Regions from separate parts of the Streptomyces sp. NPDC058773 genome, predicted to be linked through region 1. Evidence: riboswitches for the same ligand, from Rfam matches in the RefSeq annotation. Region 1 holds a riboswitch; each other region holds the start of a gene.
What was found. Region 1 has a riboswitch for cobalamin ahead of ACFW5B_RS29435 (cobalamin biosynthesis protein). Riboswitches for the same ligand answer to the same signal wherever they lie in the genome.
Positions count from the first base shown of each region.

Region 2: another riboswitch for cobalamin. It lies ahead of metE (5-methyltetrahydropteroyltriglutamate--homocysteine S-methyltransferase); the one in region 1 lies ahead of ACFW5B_RS29435 (cobalamin biosynthesis protein).
Region 3: another riboswitch for cobalamin. It lies ahead of ACFW5B_RS28670 (HoxN/HupN/NixA family nickel/cobalt transporter); the one in region 1 lies ahead of ACFW5B_RS29435 (cobalamin biosynthesis protein).
Region 4: another riboswitch for cobalamin. It lies ahead of ACFW5B_RS24620 (ribonucleoside-diphosphate reductase subunit alpha); the one in region 1 lies ahead of ACFW5B_RS29435 (cobalamin biosynthesis protein).

Region 1 covers NZ_JBHYPE010000047.1:34,487-37,686, forward strand. The annotation lists gene ACFW5B_RS29425 (caspase family protein) at 1-611, opposite strand, end outside; gene ACFW5B_RS29430 (hypothetical protein) at 617-1,054, opposite strand; cobalamin riboswitch at 1,258-1,409, shown strand; gene ACFW5B_RS29435 (cobalamin biosynthesis protein) at 1,563-2,573, shown strand; gene ACFW5B_RS29440 (cobyric acid synthase) at 2,570-3,200, shown strand, end outside.
Region 2 covers NZ_JBHYPE010000011.1:99,929-103,128, forward strand. The annotation lists gene metE (5-methyltetrahydropteroyltriglutamate--homocysteine S-methyltransferase) at 1-1,409, opposite strand, end outside; cobalamin riboswitch at 1,572-1,800, opposite strand; gene ACFW5B_RS12735 (class I SAM-dependent methyltransferase) at 2,511-3,185, shown strand.
Region 3 covers NZ_JBHYPE010000044.1:23,318-26,517, reverse strand. The annotation lists gene ACFW5B_RS28680 (DoxX family protein) at 1-37, shown strand, start outside; gene ACFW5B_RS28675 (VOC family protein) at 231-731, shown strand; gene ACFW5B_RS28670 (HoxN/HupN/NixA family nickel/cobalt transporter) at 802-1,956, opposite strand; cobalamin riboswitch at 1,987-2,200, opposite strand; gene ACFW5B_RS28665 (alpha/beta fold hydrolase) at 2,268-3,116, opposite strand; gene ACFW5B_RS28660 (MarR family winged helix-turn-helix transcriptional regulator) at 3,113-3,200, opposite strand, start outside.
Region 4 covers NZ_JBHYPE010000031.1:53,286-56,485, reverse strand. The annotation lists gene mctP (monocarboxylate uptake permease MctP) at 1-659, shown strand, start outside; gene ACFW5B_RS24625 (Uma2 family endonuclease) at 737-1,324, opposite strand; cobalamin riboswitch at 1,443-1,607, shown strand; gene ACFW5B_RS24620 (ribonucleoside-diphosphate reductase subunit alpha) at 1,765-3,200, shown strand, end outside.

The sequences.
Region 1 (3,200 bases):
CGCAGCTCCCGGACGAGGTCCTCGAAGGTGACGAACGGCTTGCCGGGGACGCCCTGTTCCAGGGTCTGCCGCAGGGCGCGGGTGAAGAGGGTGCCGCCGGTGGGCTCCTCGCCGCTGAAGATACGGCGGTTGGGCTGCGCGGCCATCAGCAGCGACATCGGGGTGCGGCAGAGGTGGAAGGCCTCCCCGGCGTTGCCGGCGTAACAGCACTCCAGGACGATCACGATCCGGTCGGCCCGTGCGTTGTCCAAGTAGGGCAGCACCATGTCCTGCCAGGAGACGGTCTTGTGGCGCCGTTCCGACGCGCCGACCATGAGCTGGAGGTTGCCGCCGTCCCGGCCCACCCGGCCGTGGCCGCTGAAGTACACCAGCAGCAGTCCGCGGGCCTCCTGGGTGACGGCGTCCAGGGCCTGTTCGACCTCCCACGGCTCCTGGGGGCGGCAGATGACGACCTCGCCCTTGGTGAACAGGTCGGTGCCGGGGGCGAGCAGGACGCGTTCCAGCTCCTGGGGGTTGTCCCGTACGGCGGGCAGCGGCCGCAGGTGCCGGTAGTCGTCGACGCAGATCAGCAGCGCCCGGTTGACCTTGCCCCGTGCGTCGTATTCGGACATCCGGCTCAGTCCCCGGCGGTGCTGCCGCTCCCGTTCGCCGGGCTGCCGGGATCGGGGTGTCCGGGGGCCGGGGCGTCCGGCCCCTGGTCGCCGAGTGCGCGCAGGGCGCCGTCCCCGTCGGCGACCGCCACCGCGGGCCGTTCGCCGGTGTCGCGTTCCTCCTTGCGGCGGCGCAGCCACTCGCGCAGCGCGATTCCCATGCTCTTGGAGATCTCGGCGGCGACCGCGCCGACCACGACCAGGATCAGGTCGTCGACGCCGATGGCCATGTCGCCGGGGCCCTCGTCGCGCTCCACCGCCGGCCGGAGTTCCCAGTCGTGCGGCCGGCCGTTCAGCCAGGGCTCGCGCTCCAGCCACGCCTTGAGGTCCTCGGCGTCCTGGTCAGGATTGTTGGTGCCCGAGATCCTGATACGGATCTCATGACGGTCAGCGCGCTGCGGCATCCCCCGGCCCCCTTCCGGCGGCCCCGTCGCCGCCGTGCACCAGATAGTGACGCGGGATCAGGTCCGCGGGCAACCGTCCGTGACCTCTCTGCCACGCTGTGGCGTGCACCACAGCGCCTGCAGCGGGGCTGCGCTGCAGGTCAAGGGTGAGTTGACGGGCGTTCGCGGGCCGTGGTGGACTGCCGGGGCCATTCGGCGACAGCTGAGGAAGTCCGGTGCGAATCCGGCGCGGTCCCGCCACTGTCACCGGGGAGCGTTCCTCCAGCGGAGGCCACGGTCCAGTACGCGCACGTCATCACGGCGTACGCGGGACGGGAAGGCCGGAGGACACGCCGATCCGGGAGCCAGGAGACTCGTGTCGCCGTCACGTCGAGCCAGGGCGCGGACCCTGAGTGAGGACATACCGTCATGCCCGGCTGCCCGTCGAGATCCCCTCTGCCCGCTGTCGCAGGTCTCCTCCGAGGCCGGGCGGCACGTCACGAACTCGCCCTGGCTGCGGTCTGATCCGGTGCGCGGCGAACACGCGGGATATGCGTGCGGCGCGGCCCTCGGCTTTCTCGGTGACCTGATCGCGGCAGACCCCCGGCGCGGCCATCCGGTGGCCGCGTTCGGCCGGGCCGCGGGCGCCGTCGAACGCCGGCTGTGGCGCGACCACCGTGCCTTCGGGGCGGCGCACACCGTGCTGTGCGCGGGCGGTGCCGCGGCCGGCGCCGCGCTGCTGCGGCGTGCCGTGCGGGGTTCGGCTTCCGCTTCTCCGCTGTCGCTCCGTGGTGGTGCGGGGGTCGCGCTGACCGCGGCGACGGTCTGGGCCGTGCTGGGCGGCACCTCGCTCGGCCGGGAGGCGCGGGCCGTCGGCGGGGCGCTGACGGCGGGTGACCTGGACGTGGCTCGGGAGCGGCTGCCGCATCTGTGCGGGCGCGATCCGCAGGCGCTGGACGGGCCGCAGATGGCCCGTGCGGTGGTGGAGTCGGTCGCCGAGAACACCTCCGACGCGGTGGTCGGCGCCCTGGTATGGGGCGCGTTGGGCGGAGTGCCCGGCTTGGTGGCGTTCCGCGCGGTGAACACCCTGGACGCGATGGTGGGGCACAAGTCGCCGCGCTACCGCCGCTTCGGCTGGGCCGCGGCCCGGCTCGACGACCTCGCCGGCTGGCCCGGCTCCCGGCTGACCGCCGCGCTGACCGTGCTCGCGGGCCCCGACCGGCGCGGTGCGCTGCGGGCCTGGCGGGCGGACGGAGCTGCCCATCCGAGCCCCAACGCGGGCCCGGTGGAGGCGTCGTTCGCGGGTGCGCTGGGCGTACGGCTGGGCGGCACACTGGCGTACGGCGGGCGGGTGGAGCACCGTCCGGTGCTGAACGGCGCGGCACCGCCGGTGGCGGTGGACGACATCGAGCGCGCGGTGCGGCTCTCCCGCCGGGTGAGTGTGCTGGCGCTGGCGACGACGGTGGCGGCGCGACTGGTGGCCGGTGCGGCCACACGGGCACGGGTGCCGGGGTCCCGGCGCGGGAGGAGGAACCGGTGAACGGGCGGGGCAAGGCATCCGGCGGGGCCGTCGGCGGCGGGCTGCTGGTGGCCGGGACGACGTCGGACGCCGGCAAGAGCGTGGTGACGGCGGGCATCTGCCGCTGGCTGGTCCGGCAGGGCGTCCGGGTGGCGCCCTTCAAGGCACAGAACATGTCGCTGAATTCGTTCGTCACCCGTGAGGGCGCGGAGATCGGACGGGCCCAGGCGATGCAGGCGGCCGCGGCGCGGGTGGAGCCGACCGCGCTGATGAACCCCGTGCTGCTCAAGCCGGGCGGCGACCGCAGCAGCCAGGTGGTGCTGCTGGGGAAGCCGGTGGGGGAGCTGAGTGCCCGGGGGTACTTCGGGGAGTCCGGGGGGTCGTCCCCCGGGGAGACGCCGTACGCGGGCGGGCGGGAGCAGTTGCTCGGCACGGTGACCGACTGCCTGGCCGAGCTGCGGCGTACCCATGACGCGGTGATCTGCGAGGGCGCCGGCAGTCCCGCCGAGATCAATCTGCGGCGTACCGACATCGTGAACATGGGCCTCGCACGGGCCGCCCGTATCCCGGCGGTCGTGGTCGGTGACATCGACCGCGGCGGGGTGTTCGCCTCGTTCTTCGGCACCACCGCACTGCTGTCCAAAGAGG
Region 2 (3,200 bases), on a different contig from region 1:
GCCGTGTCGGTCCGCCCGGCCCGCAGATCGGCGCGCGCGGACCGCAGTTCGCCGGTCTGCGGAAAGGAACCGATGGTCGTCGTCGGCAGCAGCGGCAGCCCGAGGTGGGCCCGCTGGGCGGCCGCGCGGTCGGCGTACGGCTGGGCGCGGCGGCCGTCGGCGTCGGTGACGGCGGCGGCCCGTGCGCGTACGGCCGGGTCGTGGGTGAGCCCGGAGTTCGCCCGGGAGGCCAGATCGGCGCGGTTCGCGGCGAGTTCGGCGGCGATGGTGTCGGTGCCCTGAGCCAGGCCCCGTGCCAGCGTCACCAGCTCGGTGGTCTTCTGCTTGGCGAAGGCCAGCCAGCGGAGGATCTGCGGATCGATGTCACGCTCGACGGCGGCGTCCAGCGGTACGTGCAGCAGCGAGCAGGACGCGGCCACATCGACCCGGCCGGCGAGACCGAGCAGGGTGCCGAGGGTGGCCAGCGACTTCTCCAGATCGTTGATCCAGATGTTGCGGCCGTCGACCACACCCGCCACCAGGCGCTTCCCCGGCAGTCCGCCGACGGCCGCCAGCGCGTCGAGGTTGGCCGCGGCGGCATCGGTGAAGTCCAGCGCCAGCCCGTCCACCGGAGCCTTGGCCAGAACGGGCAGGGCCTCGCCGAGCCGGTCGAAGTACGAGGCGACCAGGAGCTTCGGGCGGTCGGTGAGAGCGGCCAGGTCGCGATAGGCCCGCCCGGCGGCGTTCAGCTCGGCCGGACTGCGGTCCTGGACGAGAGCGGGCTCATCGAGCTGCACCCACTCGGCGCCGGCGGCCCGCAGATCCGCGAGGACCTCGGCGTAGACCGGCAGCAACCGGTCGAGCAGCGTCAGCGGCTCGAAGTCCGCGGCCACGCCCGGAGCGGGCTTCGCCAGCAGCAGATAGGTGACCGGCCCGACCAGAACCGGCCGCGCGTCGAGACCGAGCGCCAGCGCTTCCCTGAGCTCCGCCACCTGCTTCCCGGAATGCGCACCGAAGACGACATCGGGACCCAACTCCGGTACCAAGTAGTGGTAGTTGGTGTTGAACCACTTGGTCATCTCCAGCGGCGCCAGGTCCTGCGTCCCCCGCGCCATCGCGAAATAGCCGTCCAGGGCGTCGGCCGCGACCGCATCCCGGTGCCGGTGCGGCACGGCCCCGACCATGACACTGGTGTCCAGCACATGGTCGTAGTACGAGAAGTCCCCGGTGGGTACCTCCTGGATACCGGCGCCGGCCAACTGCCGCCAGTGCGACCGACGGAGCGCGCGGGCGGTCCCCTCAAGGACATCGGCACTGACCGTGCCCTTCCAGTACCCCTCCACGGCCTTCTTCAGTTCCCGGTTCTGCCCCTGGCGGGGATAGCCGTACACGGTGGCCAGGGCTGCCGCGGCTGCGGGCTTTGCTGTCACGGAACTCTCCTTCGCGAAGTGTTTCCTGCAGGTCCCGGGAACGGAACGAGAAGCGCGAAGGGATGACGACCGGGCGGAACCACGGCGCGCTCACGACGCACGTGTCCACCTGATATGTACGCCGACCCGCCCTCGAGGTCACCGGGATCTCCGTCCACGCATGGGCGCGCACGGGCAACGGGCAGGTCTTCGGACTCGTGAGCACGCCTGCCGGTCTCTTCCGGCGGACACCTACTGACCGTCGCTTCCCAGATCCGCGACCCGGATCCAGTGCGTATGACGGCGGTCGTTCCCACTCACCGCTGCGGGGCAGTCCCGGATTCCCACCGGGTTCCCTCTTACGACGCAACCCGCCTGGCAGACGGGGCGAACCAGTTACCCGGCCAGCGTAGAACGCGACGTGGGTGTCGGGCGGCTTCGGGGGCGTGACGGGGTGTGAGATGGGACACGGGCTTCCGGTCGAGAGCGACGCCCGCAGGTGTCCGGAGAGTAGGACAGGCTCCGGCCCCTTTGGTTCCTAACCTGCAGTCGTGTCACCGACGAGAGGAAGAAGGCCGTGCAGACCGCTGTCACCACCCCCACGGGAAACGTCGGCCGCCATGTTGTCGCCACTCTGCTCCGCGCCGGGGTCCGGCCGCGTGTCCTGCTGCGCGATCCCCCCGTCTGCTGTCGCCCACCTGGTCCGGACGCTGTGTGCAAGCGGTTCATGGGCCGGCCGACCTGACCTGGCGCCAGGTCGGCGCCATCCTGACCGCTGCCACCGGTCGACAGATCACCGTCGAGTAGATCAGCGACGACGCGATGCACACCCAGCTCCAGCAGGCGGGGATGCCCGACAGCCTGGTCGAGGCCGTAGCGGTCGAGGGCCAACGGCACCACCCGTTGCATGAGTTGCAGGAATCGGGGCTCCACCAGGCGCAGCAGAAGGGGAAGGCAGTGGCTGTGTTCCTCGGCCAGGTGGGCGTGGCCGGCGACCGGGGTTCGGCTGGCCCCCCTCACCGAGTTCCGCGGTGAAGGCTGCCGCCTCCTGCGGAGTGCGTCCGGGCGCGTGAGGTTGAGCGCGCAGCCCGCAGAAGGCGTGAAGTTTGGTGGACTGGGCGCATGACGCCCTTACCGCAGCGAGTCATCCGCGCGCTCGACCGGTTCAATGCCGCCCACCCCTGGGACCACAACGCTCACTACCACCGGTGGATCCTGCGGCAACTCCCCAAGCGCTACGACTGCGCCCTGGATGTCGGCTGCGGCAGCGGCGATCTGGCCCGGCGCCTGGCCGTCCGCGCCCATGAGGTCCAGGCGATCGACTCCGACCCGGTGATCGTCTCCCGCGCGCAGCAGCTGACCCCGCCGGTGACCCCGGTGACGTTCACGGTCGCGGACGCCCTGACCGGCATCCCCGCACGCTCCTACGACGTCATCACCTGCGTCGCCACCCTCCATCATCTGCCCTTCACCGAGGCGCTCGGCGTCTTCGGCCGGCACCTGGCGCCTGGGGGAACTCTGGTTGTCCTGGGTCTCTGCCGAGCGCAAACCGCCGCCGACTATCTGCTCGGCGGCGTCGCCGCCCCGCTGAACGCCGTCACGGGCCTGCTCAAGAACAGGGGTCGCCGGGAGCCCTGCCGCCCGGTCTCGATGACGGCCCTGACCCGCCCGGCGGATATGACCTTCGCCGAGATCGCCGATGGGGCCCGAGAAGCCCTGCCCGGTGTGCGGCTGCGCCGTCGGCTGTTCTGGCGGTACACGCTCGTGTGGCGGCGCCCTTTTGCGTCGGGGGCTTGAGGAGCGTGCGTTCCT
Region 3 (3,200 bases), on a different contig from region 1:
GGTGCTGGCCGGCGCGGTGCTGCTGGTACGGAAGTGACCCCCGGGGCGAGCCCCCGGAGGTGACCGCCTCGCTCCGCGCGTACCGGATGTGTGCGACGGACGGGACCTCCGCCGACCGGATACCGGCCGACCGGCCCTGGGCGGGGGCGGGGTGTGCGGGATACAGCAGATAAAGGGGAGGCGGCGGCGCCGTGGCGGTGTCGTGGCCGGGAGATCGGAGAGCAGGTCCCATGTCAGTACGACGTCTGAACCACGCGGTGCTCAATGTCCGCGATGTGGCGCGGTCGGTGGCGTTCTACACCGAGGCCCTCGGGCTGACGGTGGATGTCGAGATTCCGGGACGGGCCGCGTTCCTCAGTGCTCCCGGCTCGCTCAACGATCATGACCTGGGGCTGTTCGCGGTGGCGCCGGACGCGCCGGGGCCGGGCGCCGGGCGGGTCGGGCTGTACCACCTGGCCTGGGAGGTCGGCACACTCGGCGAACTCGTCGCGGCCCGTACCCGGCTGATCGAGCGGGGCGCCCTGGTGGGGGCCAGTGATCATCTCGTGGCCAAGTCGCTGTACGCCAAGGACCCGGACGGCAACGAGTTCGAGGTGATGTGGCGGGTGCCGCGGGAGGACTGGCCGGGCCCGGACCTGCCGGACCGGCTGCTGCCCCTCGATCTGGCGGCGGCGCTGGAGCGCTGGGGGCCGGACCGGGAGACGGGGGCGGCGGCCGGCTCGGCCACGTGAGGGTGCCGCGCCGTCGGTCACCGAGGCTGCGAGCCGGCTCGGCCACCTGCCGGGCCGGCCGGAGGGCCCCTCAGGAACCCGGCGCGGACTGCTCCGCCGGCTCCGTTCGCCCGGACCGCTCCGCTCGGTCGGCCCGTTCCGCCCAGCGCTTCTCCACGCCGGCCAGTCGCCAGTAAGCCAGCGCCGCGGCCCACACCACCACGAACAGGCCGACGATGATGAAGCCGACGTTGTCGAGGTCGAGTCCCGAAATCCAGCCGGTCAGCGCGTCGTTGAGGCCGAGCTTGTCGTGCAGCACGGTCACCAGCTCGATCGTGCCGATGAAGAAGGCGACGGCGATCGACAGGCCGGTGATGGTGAGGTTGTAGTAGACCTTGCGCACCGGGTTGGCGAACGCCCACTGGTAGGCGAAGTTCATGAAGGTGCCGTCGAGGGTGTCGAACAGGCTCATTCCGGCGGCGAACAGCAGCGGCAGGCACAGGATCGCGTACCAGGGCAGGCCCGCCGCGGCGCCGCTGCCCGCCATCACCATCAGCGTCACCTCCGTCGCGGTGTCGAAGCCGAGCCCGAAGAGGAAGCCGAGCGGGAACATCTGGCCGGGGCGGGAGATGGAGCGGGTGAACCGGCCCAGGAAGCGGTTCATGAAGCCGCGCGAATCGAGGCGCTGTTCCAGCTCGGCCTCGTCGTACCGGCCGTCGCGCATCCCGCGGAAGACCCGCCAGATACCGGCCAGCGCAAGGAGGTTGAGGGCGGCGATGAGGTAGAGGAACGTGCCGGAGACGGTGGTGCCGACGGTGCCCAGGATCTGGTGCGTACGGGACTCGTCGTTCAGCAGCGTGCCGGCGAGCTGGGCGCCGCCGGCCACCAGGGCCGCCATCACCACGACCACGCTGGAGTGCCCGAGGGCGAACCAGAAGCCGACCGAGACCGGCCGCTTGCCGTCGGCCATCAGCTTGCGGGTGGTGTTGTCGATCGCGGCGATGTGGTCGGCGTCGAAGGCGTGCCGCATACCGAGGGTGTACGCGGTGACGCCGAGGCCGACGCCGAAGACCTGGCTTCCGACGGAGTAGTGGTACGGGACCACGAGCAGGAAGAGCACGCCGAAGGCGACGACATGCAGCCCGGCTATGACGGCCATCAGGCCCGCGGTACGGACGGTGTCCTGCCGGCGCCAGCGGAACGCGGCGGGGGCAGGGGTGTTCGGGGTATCGGTGGACAGGGCCATCCGGCGGTCACGCTCCAGCACCTCGTGGATCAGTTCGTGAGATGCCGTGGCCGGTCTCCTGGCTTACGGGTGCCCGCGTCCGCCCCGCCTTCCCGGCCGCGGGCTGCGGTCAGTGGCGCCGCAGACGCGTCAGGCGTCTGCGGAAGGGGTGGAAACTCCCCGATCACAGTGGCGAGGGCCGCTCCGGGCTGGGACCGCAAAGTCCGTCACCGGCTTCCCGAGCACCACGGCCCGGCCACTCTAACCGCCGCTCCGGAGGCGCGGGCGGTCTGGGGGTTTTCGCCCCCGGAGGGGGAGCGCCGCGCTATGGGTCAGTAGTCCAGGGATGAGAGGAAGGCGTGCAGTTCGTGATCGAAGAGCGGGGTGTTCTCCAGGTTGACCATATGGGCCGCACCCGGGATTCGGACTCTTCGGGCGCCCGGGACGGCCAGGGCTATCGCATGGGCGTTGGCGGAGATGTCTCCGCTGTCGAGGTCGCCGTCGAGCACCACCGTCGGCACCCGGATCTCGCCGAGGCGGTCGGCGGCGCCGACTTCGAGGGGCATACCGGCTCCCATGCCGTCCGCATGGACCTCCACATTGGCCGCGGCCGAGGCGCGCATCCGTTCACGGAATCCCGGGTGCACGGCGGACGGCTCCCGGTGCGGCCCGTCCACCCACATCCGCAGGAAGTGCTCGACATACCGCTCCGCGCCGTCCGGTGCGCCGATCGCCGCCACCTGCTCCTTGATGTGCGCCAGCACGAAGGGGTCGGTGAAGGCCCGGCCGCTGATCCCCGGTGAGGCGAGCGCGAGGGCCGTCACCCGGTCGGGGTGGGCGAGGGCGGTGTCGAGCGCGACCCGCGCGCCGTGGGAGAGGCCGACGAGGACGGCGCCGGGGACCTCAAGCGCGTCCAGCAGGGCGCACAGGTCGTCGTGGTTGGCGTAGTCCCCGGTCACGGTGGAGGAGAGGCCGTGGCCGCGGGAGTCGTAACGGATCGCGCGCAGGCCGGAGTTGACCAGCCAGGTGAACTGCTCGTCCCACATGTGCTGGTCGAGCATGCCACCGTGCAGCAGCACCACCGCTGGGCCCGAGCCGGCCGTCTCGTAGAACAGCTCGCCGTCGTCGACCGGCACGATGCCGTTGTCGATCTCGGACCAGGCGGTGATTCTCTGCGTCATTCTCCTGACCGTCCTTTGTGCGTGAGAGGGGCCGAGGCGGGTCTGCGGCCGTGACCGTCAGGTTTGCCGTTGCCGTTATTGCGA
Region 4 (3,200 bases), on a different contig from region 1:
TTCCGCAGCTGTTCGAGGACATGTTCCCGAGCTGGTTCTCCGGGGTGGCGTTCGCCGCGATCGGCATCGGCGCGCTGGTGCCCGCGGCCATCATGTCGATCGCCGCGGCCAACCTCTTCACCCGCAACGTCTACAAGGACTTCCTGAAGCCGGCCGCCACTCCCGAGCAGGAGCACAAGGTCGCCAAGCTGGTCTCGCTGCTGGTGAAGGTCGGCGCGCTGGTCTTCGTCCTCACCATGGACAAGACCGTCGCCATCAACTTCCAGCTGCTGGGCGGCATCTGGATCCTGCAGACCATGCCGTCCCTGGTCGGCGGGCTGTTCACCCGCTGGTTCCACCGCTGGGCGCTGCTCACCGGCTGGGCGGTCGGCATGCTCTACGGCACCCTCGCGGCCTACGGCGTCGCCAGCCCGACCCAGAAGCACTTCGGCGGCTCCAGCGCGGAGATCCCCGGCATCGGCGAGATCGGCTACATCGGTCTGACCGCCTTCGTCCTGAACGTGGTCGTCACGGTCGTCCTCACCTTCGCCCTGAAGGCCGCGAAGGCCCCCGACGGCATCGACGAGACCAGCCCCGCCGACTACACGGCGGACGCCGGCGACCAGGGCGTCACCGTCGACCTCCCACCCGCCACCGCGGGGGCACCGGCCGGACACTGACCCACCGGCCGCCCGGCTTCCGGCAACGGGCCGTCACGTTCCCCCGGGGACGCGGCGGCCCGTTGTCGTACACCGCTTCAGCCGGTCCAGTCCTTCAACTGCTCGGTTTCGAGCGTGATGCCGACGGGGTCGGGGAGGTGGAGGGGCTTGCCGTACGGCACGGTGCGGACGTCCTCGTAGCGGGTCCCATCGGGGTCGCTGTAGAGCGACACCTGGCCCTCCTGCCGGTCGATGAGCAGATAGAGCGGGATCCCGGCTCCCGCATAGGCGCGGGGCTTCTCCACGCGGTCACGCTGGTGCGTGTCGGAATCGGAGGAGGTGACCTCGACGACCATCAACACCGGTTCAGGGTCCGCCCATTCACCCTTGCCGACGAAGGCGCCACTGACGGAGAGTGCCCCGTCCGGCCGGGCCCGGCCGCTGCGGTACTCCTCCACCTTGAGCCCCTGGTCCGGATAGAGCCACAGCTCAGGGCGTGACTGGATGCAGAGGCGCGTCAACCACTCGATGATCCGACCGTGATCGCCGTCCGGCATGGGCTTGCTCTTGACCTTCCCGTCGATGAGTTCCAACCGCGCGCCTTCTTCCCGGCGGGCGAGTATCCGGGCGGCCTCTTCGAAATGCTCGGTCTCCATGATGTGCGGACGGTCGGCGAGCGCGGTCATGAGGCCTTCTCCTTCTTCCACGGGACGGAACAGAGAACGTGTCACCGACCATAGCCGAGGCCACTGACAGCCACCGCGCGATGACGCACGACACACTAGATATGGGGGTGCGCCTGAGGGGCCACCACCACATGTATGCTCGTCCTCGCTGTCGTCGCAGGGGAATCCGGTGGGAATCCGGAACTGTCCCGCAACGGTGTAGGAGCGCGTCCGACCGGCCGGATAACGGCCCCGGGGGCGCGCCCGTGCAGTCCGAGGACCTGCCGACGGTACGTCCGTACCGCCATGGGTGCGGGCGTCGATACGTCCCGGGCCCCGAGGGTTGGGCCGATGGATGCCGCGCGGTGCGCCCGCGCACCCCTGCCGTCACGGGGTGCCGCATGCCCGCGCGCCCGTCGCGCCCGCTCTCCCGGCCCCGCCGAGTGTAGGGAGAGCACCACGTGACCATCGCGCCAACGGAACCCGCGTCAGACGCCGAGGCCGTGCCGCCCGTGGTGGACACGCCTCCCGGTTCCGCCGACGGCGGACCGGGCGAGGACGGGCCGGGGGTCGCGCTGCTGCGCACCCTGACCCGGCTGACCGAGGACCTGACCGCGACCGACCCCGGCAAGGTGGCCGCCGCCGCGCTGCGCGGCCGGCACCCTGGCTCCGACGAGGCCGAACTGCGGTCGCTGGCCACCGATGCCGCGGCCGGTCTGATCGGTGACGAGCCGCAGTACTCCAAGCTCGCGGCGCGACTGCTCACCCTCGCGATCTCGGAGGAGGCCGCCGGACAGGGGGCGGTCGCCTTCTCCGCCTCCGTCGAGGTCGGCCACCGCGAAGGGCTGATCGCCGACGAGACCGCGGAGTTCGTACGGGCCCATGCCGCCCGGCTGGACGCGCTGGTCGACCGGGCGCTCGCCGACGGGGCCGACGACCGCTTCGGGTACTTCGGGCTGCGCACCCTGCACTCCCGCTACCTGCTGCGGCACCCCACCACCCGTCAGGTCATCGAGACCCCGCAGCACTTTCTGCTCCGGGTGGCCTGCGGCCTCGCCGAGGACCACGGCGACCGCGCGCTGGCCGACGTGGCCGAGCTCTACCGGCTCACCAGCTCGCTGTCCTACCTCCCCTCCTCCCCCACCCTCTTCAACTCCGGCACCCGCCACCCGCAGATGTCGTCCTGCTATCTGCTGGACTCGCCGCTGGACGAGCTGGACTCCATCTACGACCGCTACCACCAGGTCGCCCGGCTCTCCAAGCACGCCGGCGGCATCGGGCTGTCGTACTCCCGCATCCGCGCCCGCGGTTCGCTGATCCGCGGCACCAACGGGCACTCCAACGGCATCGTGCCGTTCCTGCGCACCCTGGACGCCTCGGTCGCGGCCGTGAACCAGGGCGGCCGGCGCAAGGGCGCCGCCTGCGTCTACCTGGAGACCTGGCACGCGGACATCGAGGAGTTCCTGGAGCTGCGCGACAACACCGGTGAGGAGGCGCGCCGTACGCACAACCTGAACATCGCGCACTGGATCCCGGACGAGTTCATGCGCCGGGTGGCGGACGACACCGACTGGTCGCTGTTCTCGCCGTCGGACGCCCCTGAGCTGGTGGACCTGTGGGGCGAGGAGTTCGACGCCGCCTACCGGAAGCTGGAGGCCGAGGGCCGGGCGCTGAAGCAGATCCCGGCGCGGGTGCTGTACTCCCGCATGATGCGCACCCTGGCGCAGACCGGCAACGGCTGGATGACGTTCAAGGACGCCGCCAACCGCACCGCCAACCAGACCGCCGAGCCCGGCCAGGTCGTGCACTCGTCCAACCTGTGCACGGAGATCCTGGAGGTGACGAACGACGGGGAGACCGCGGTCTGCAACCTGGGGTCGGTCAACCTCGCGGCGCA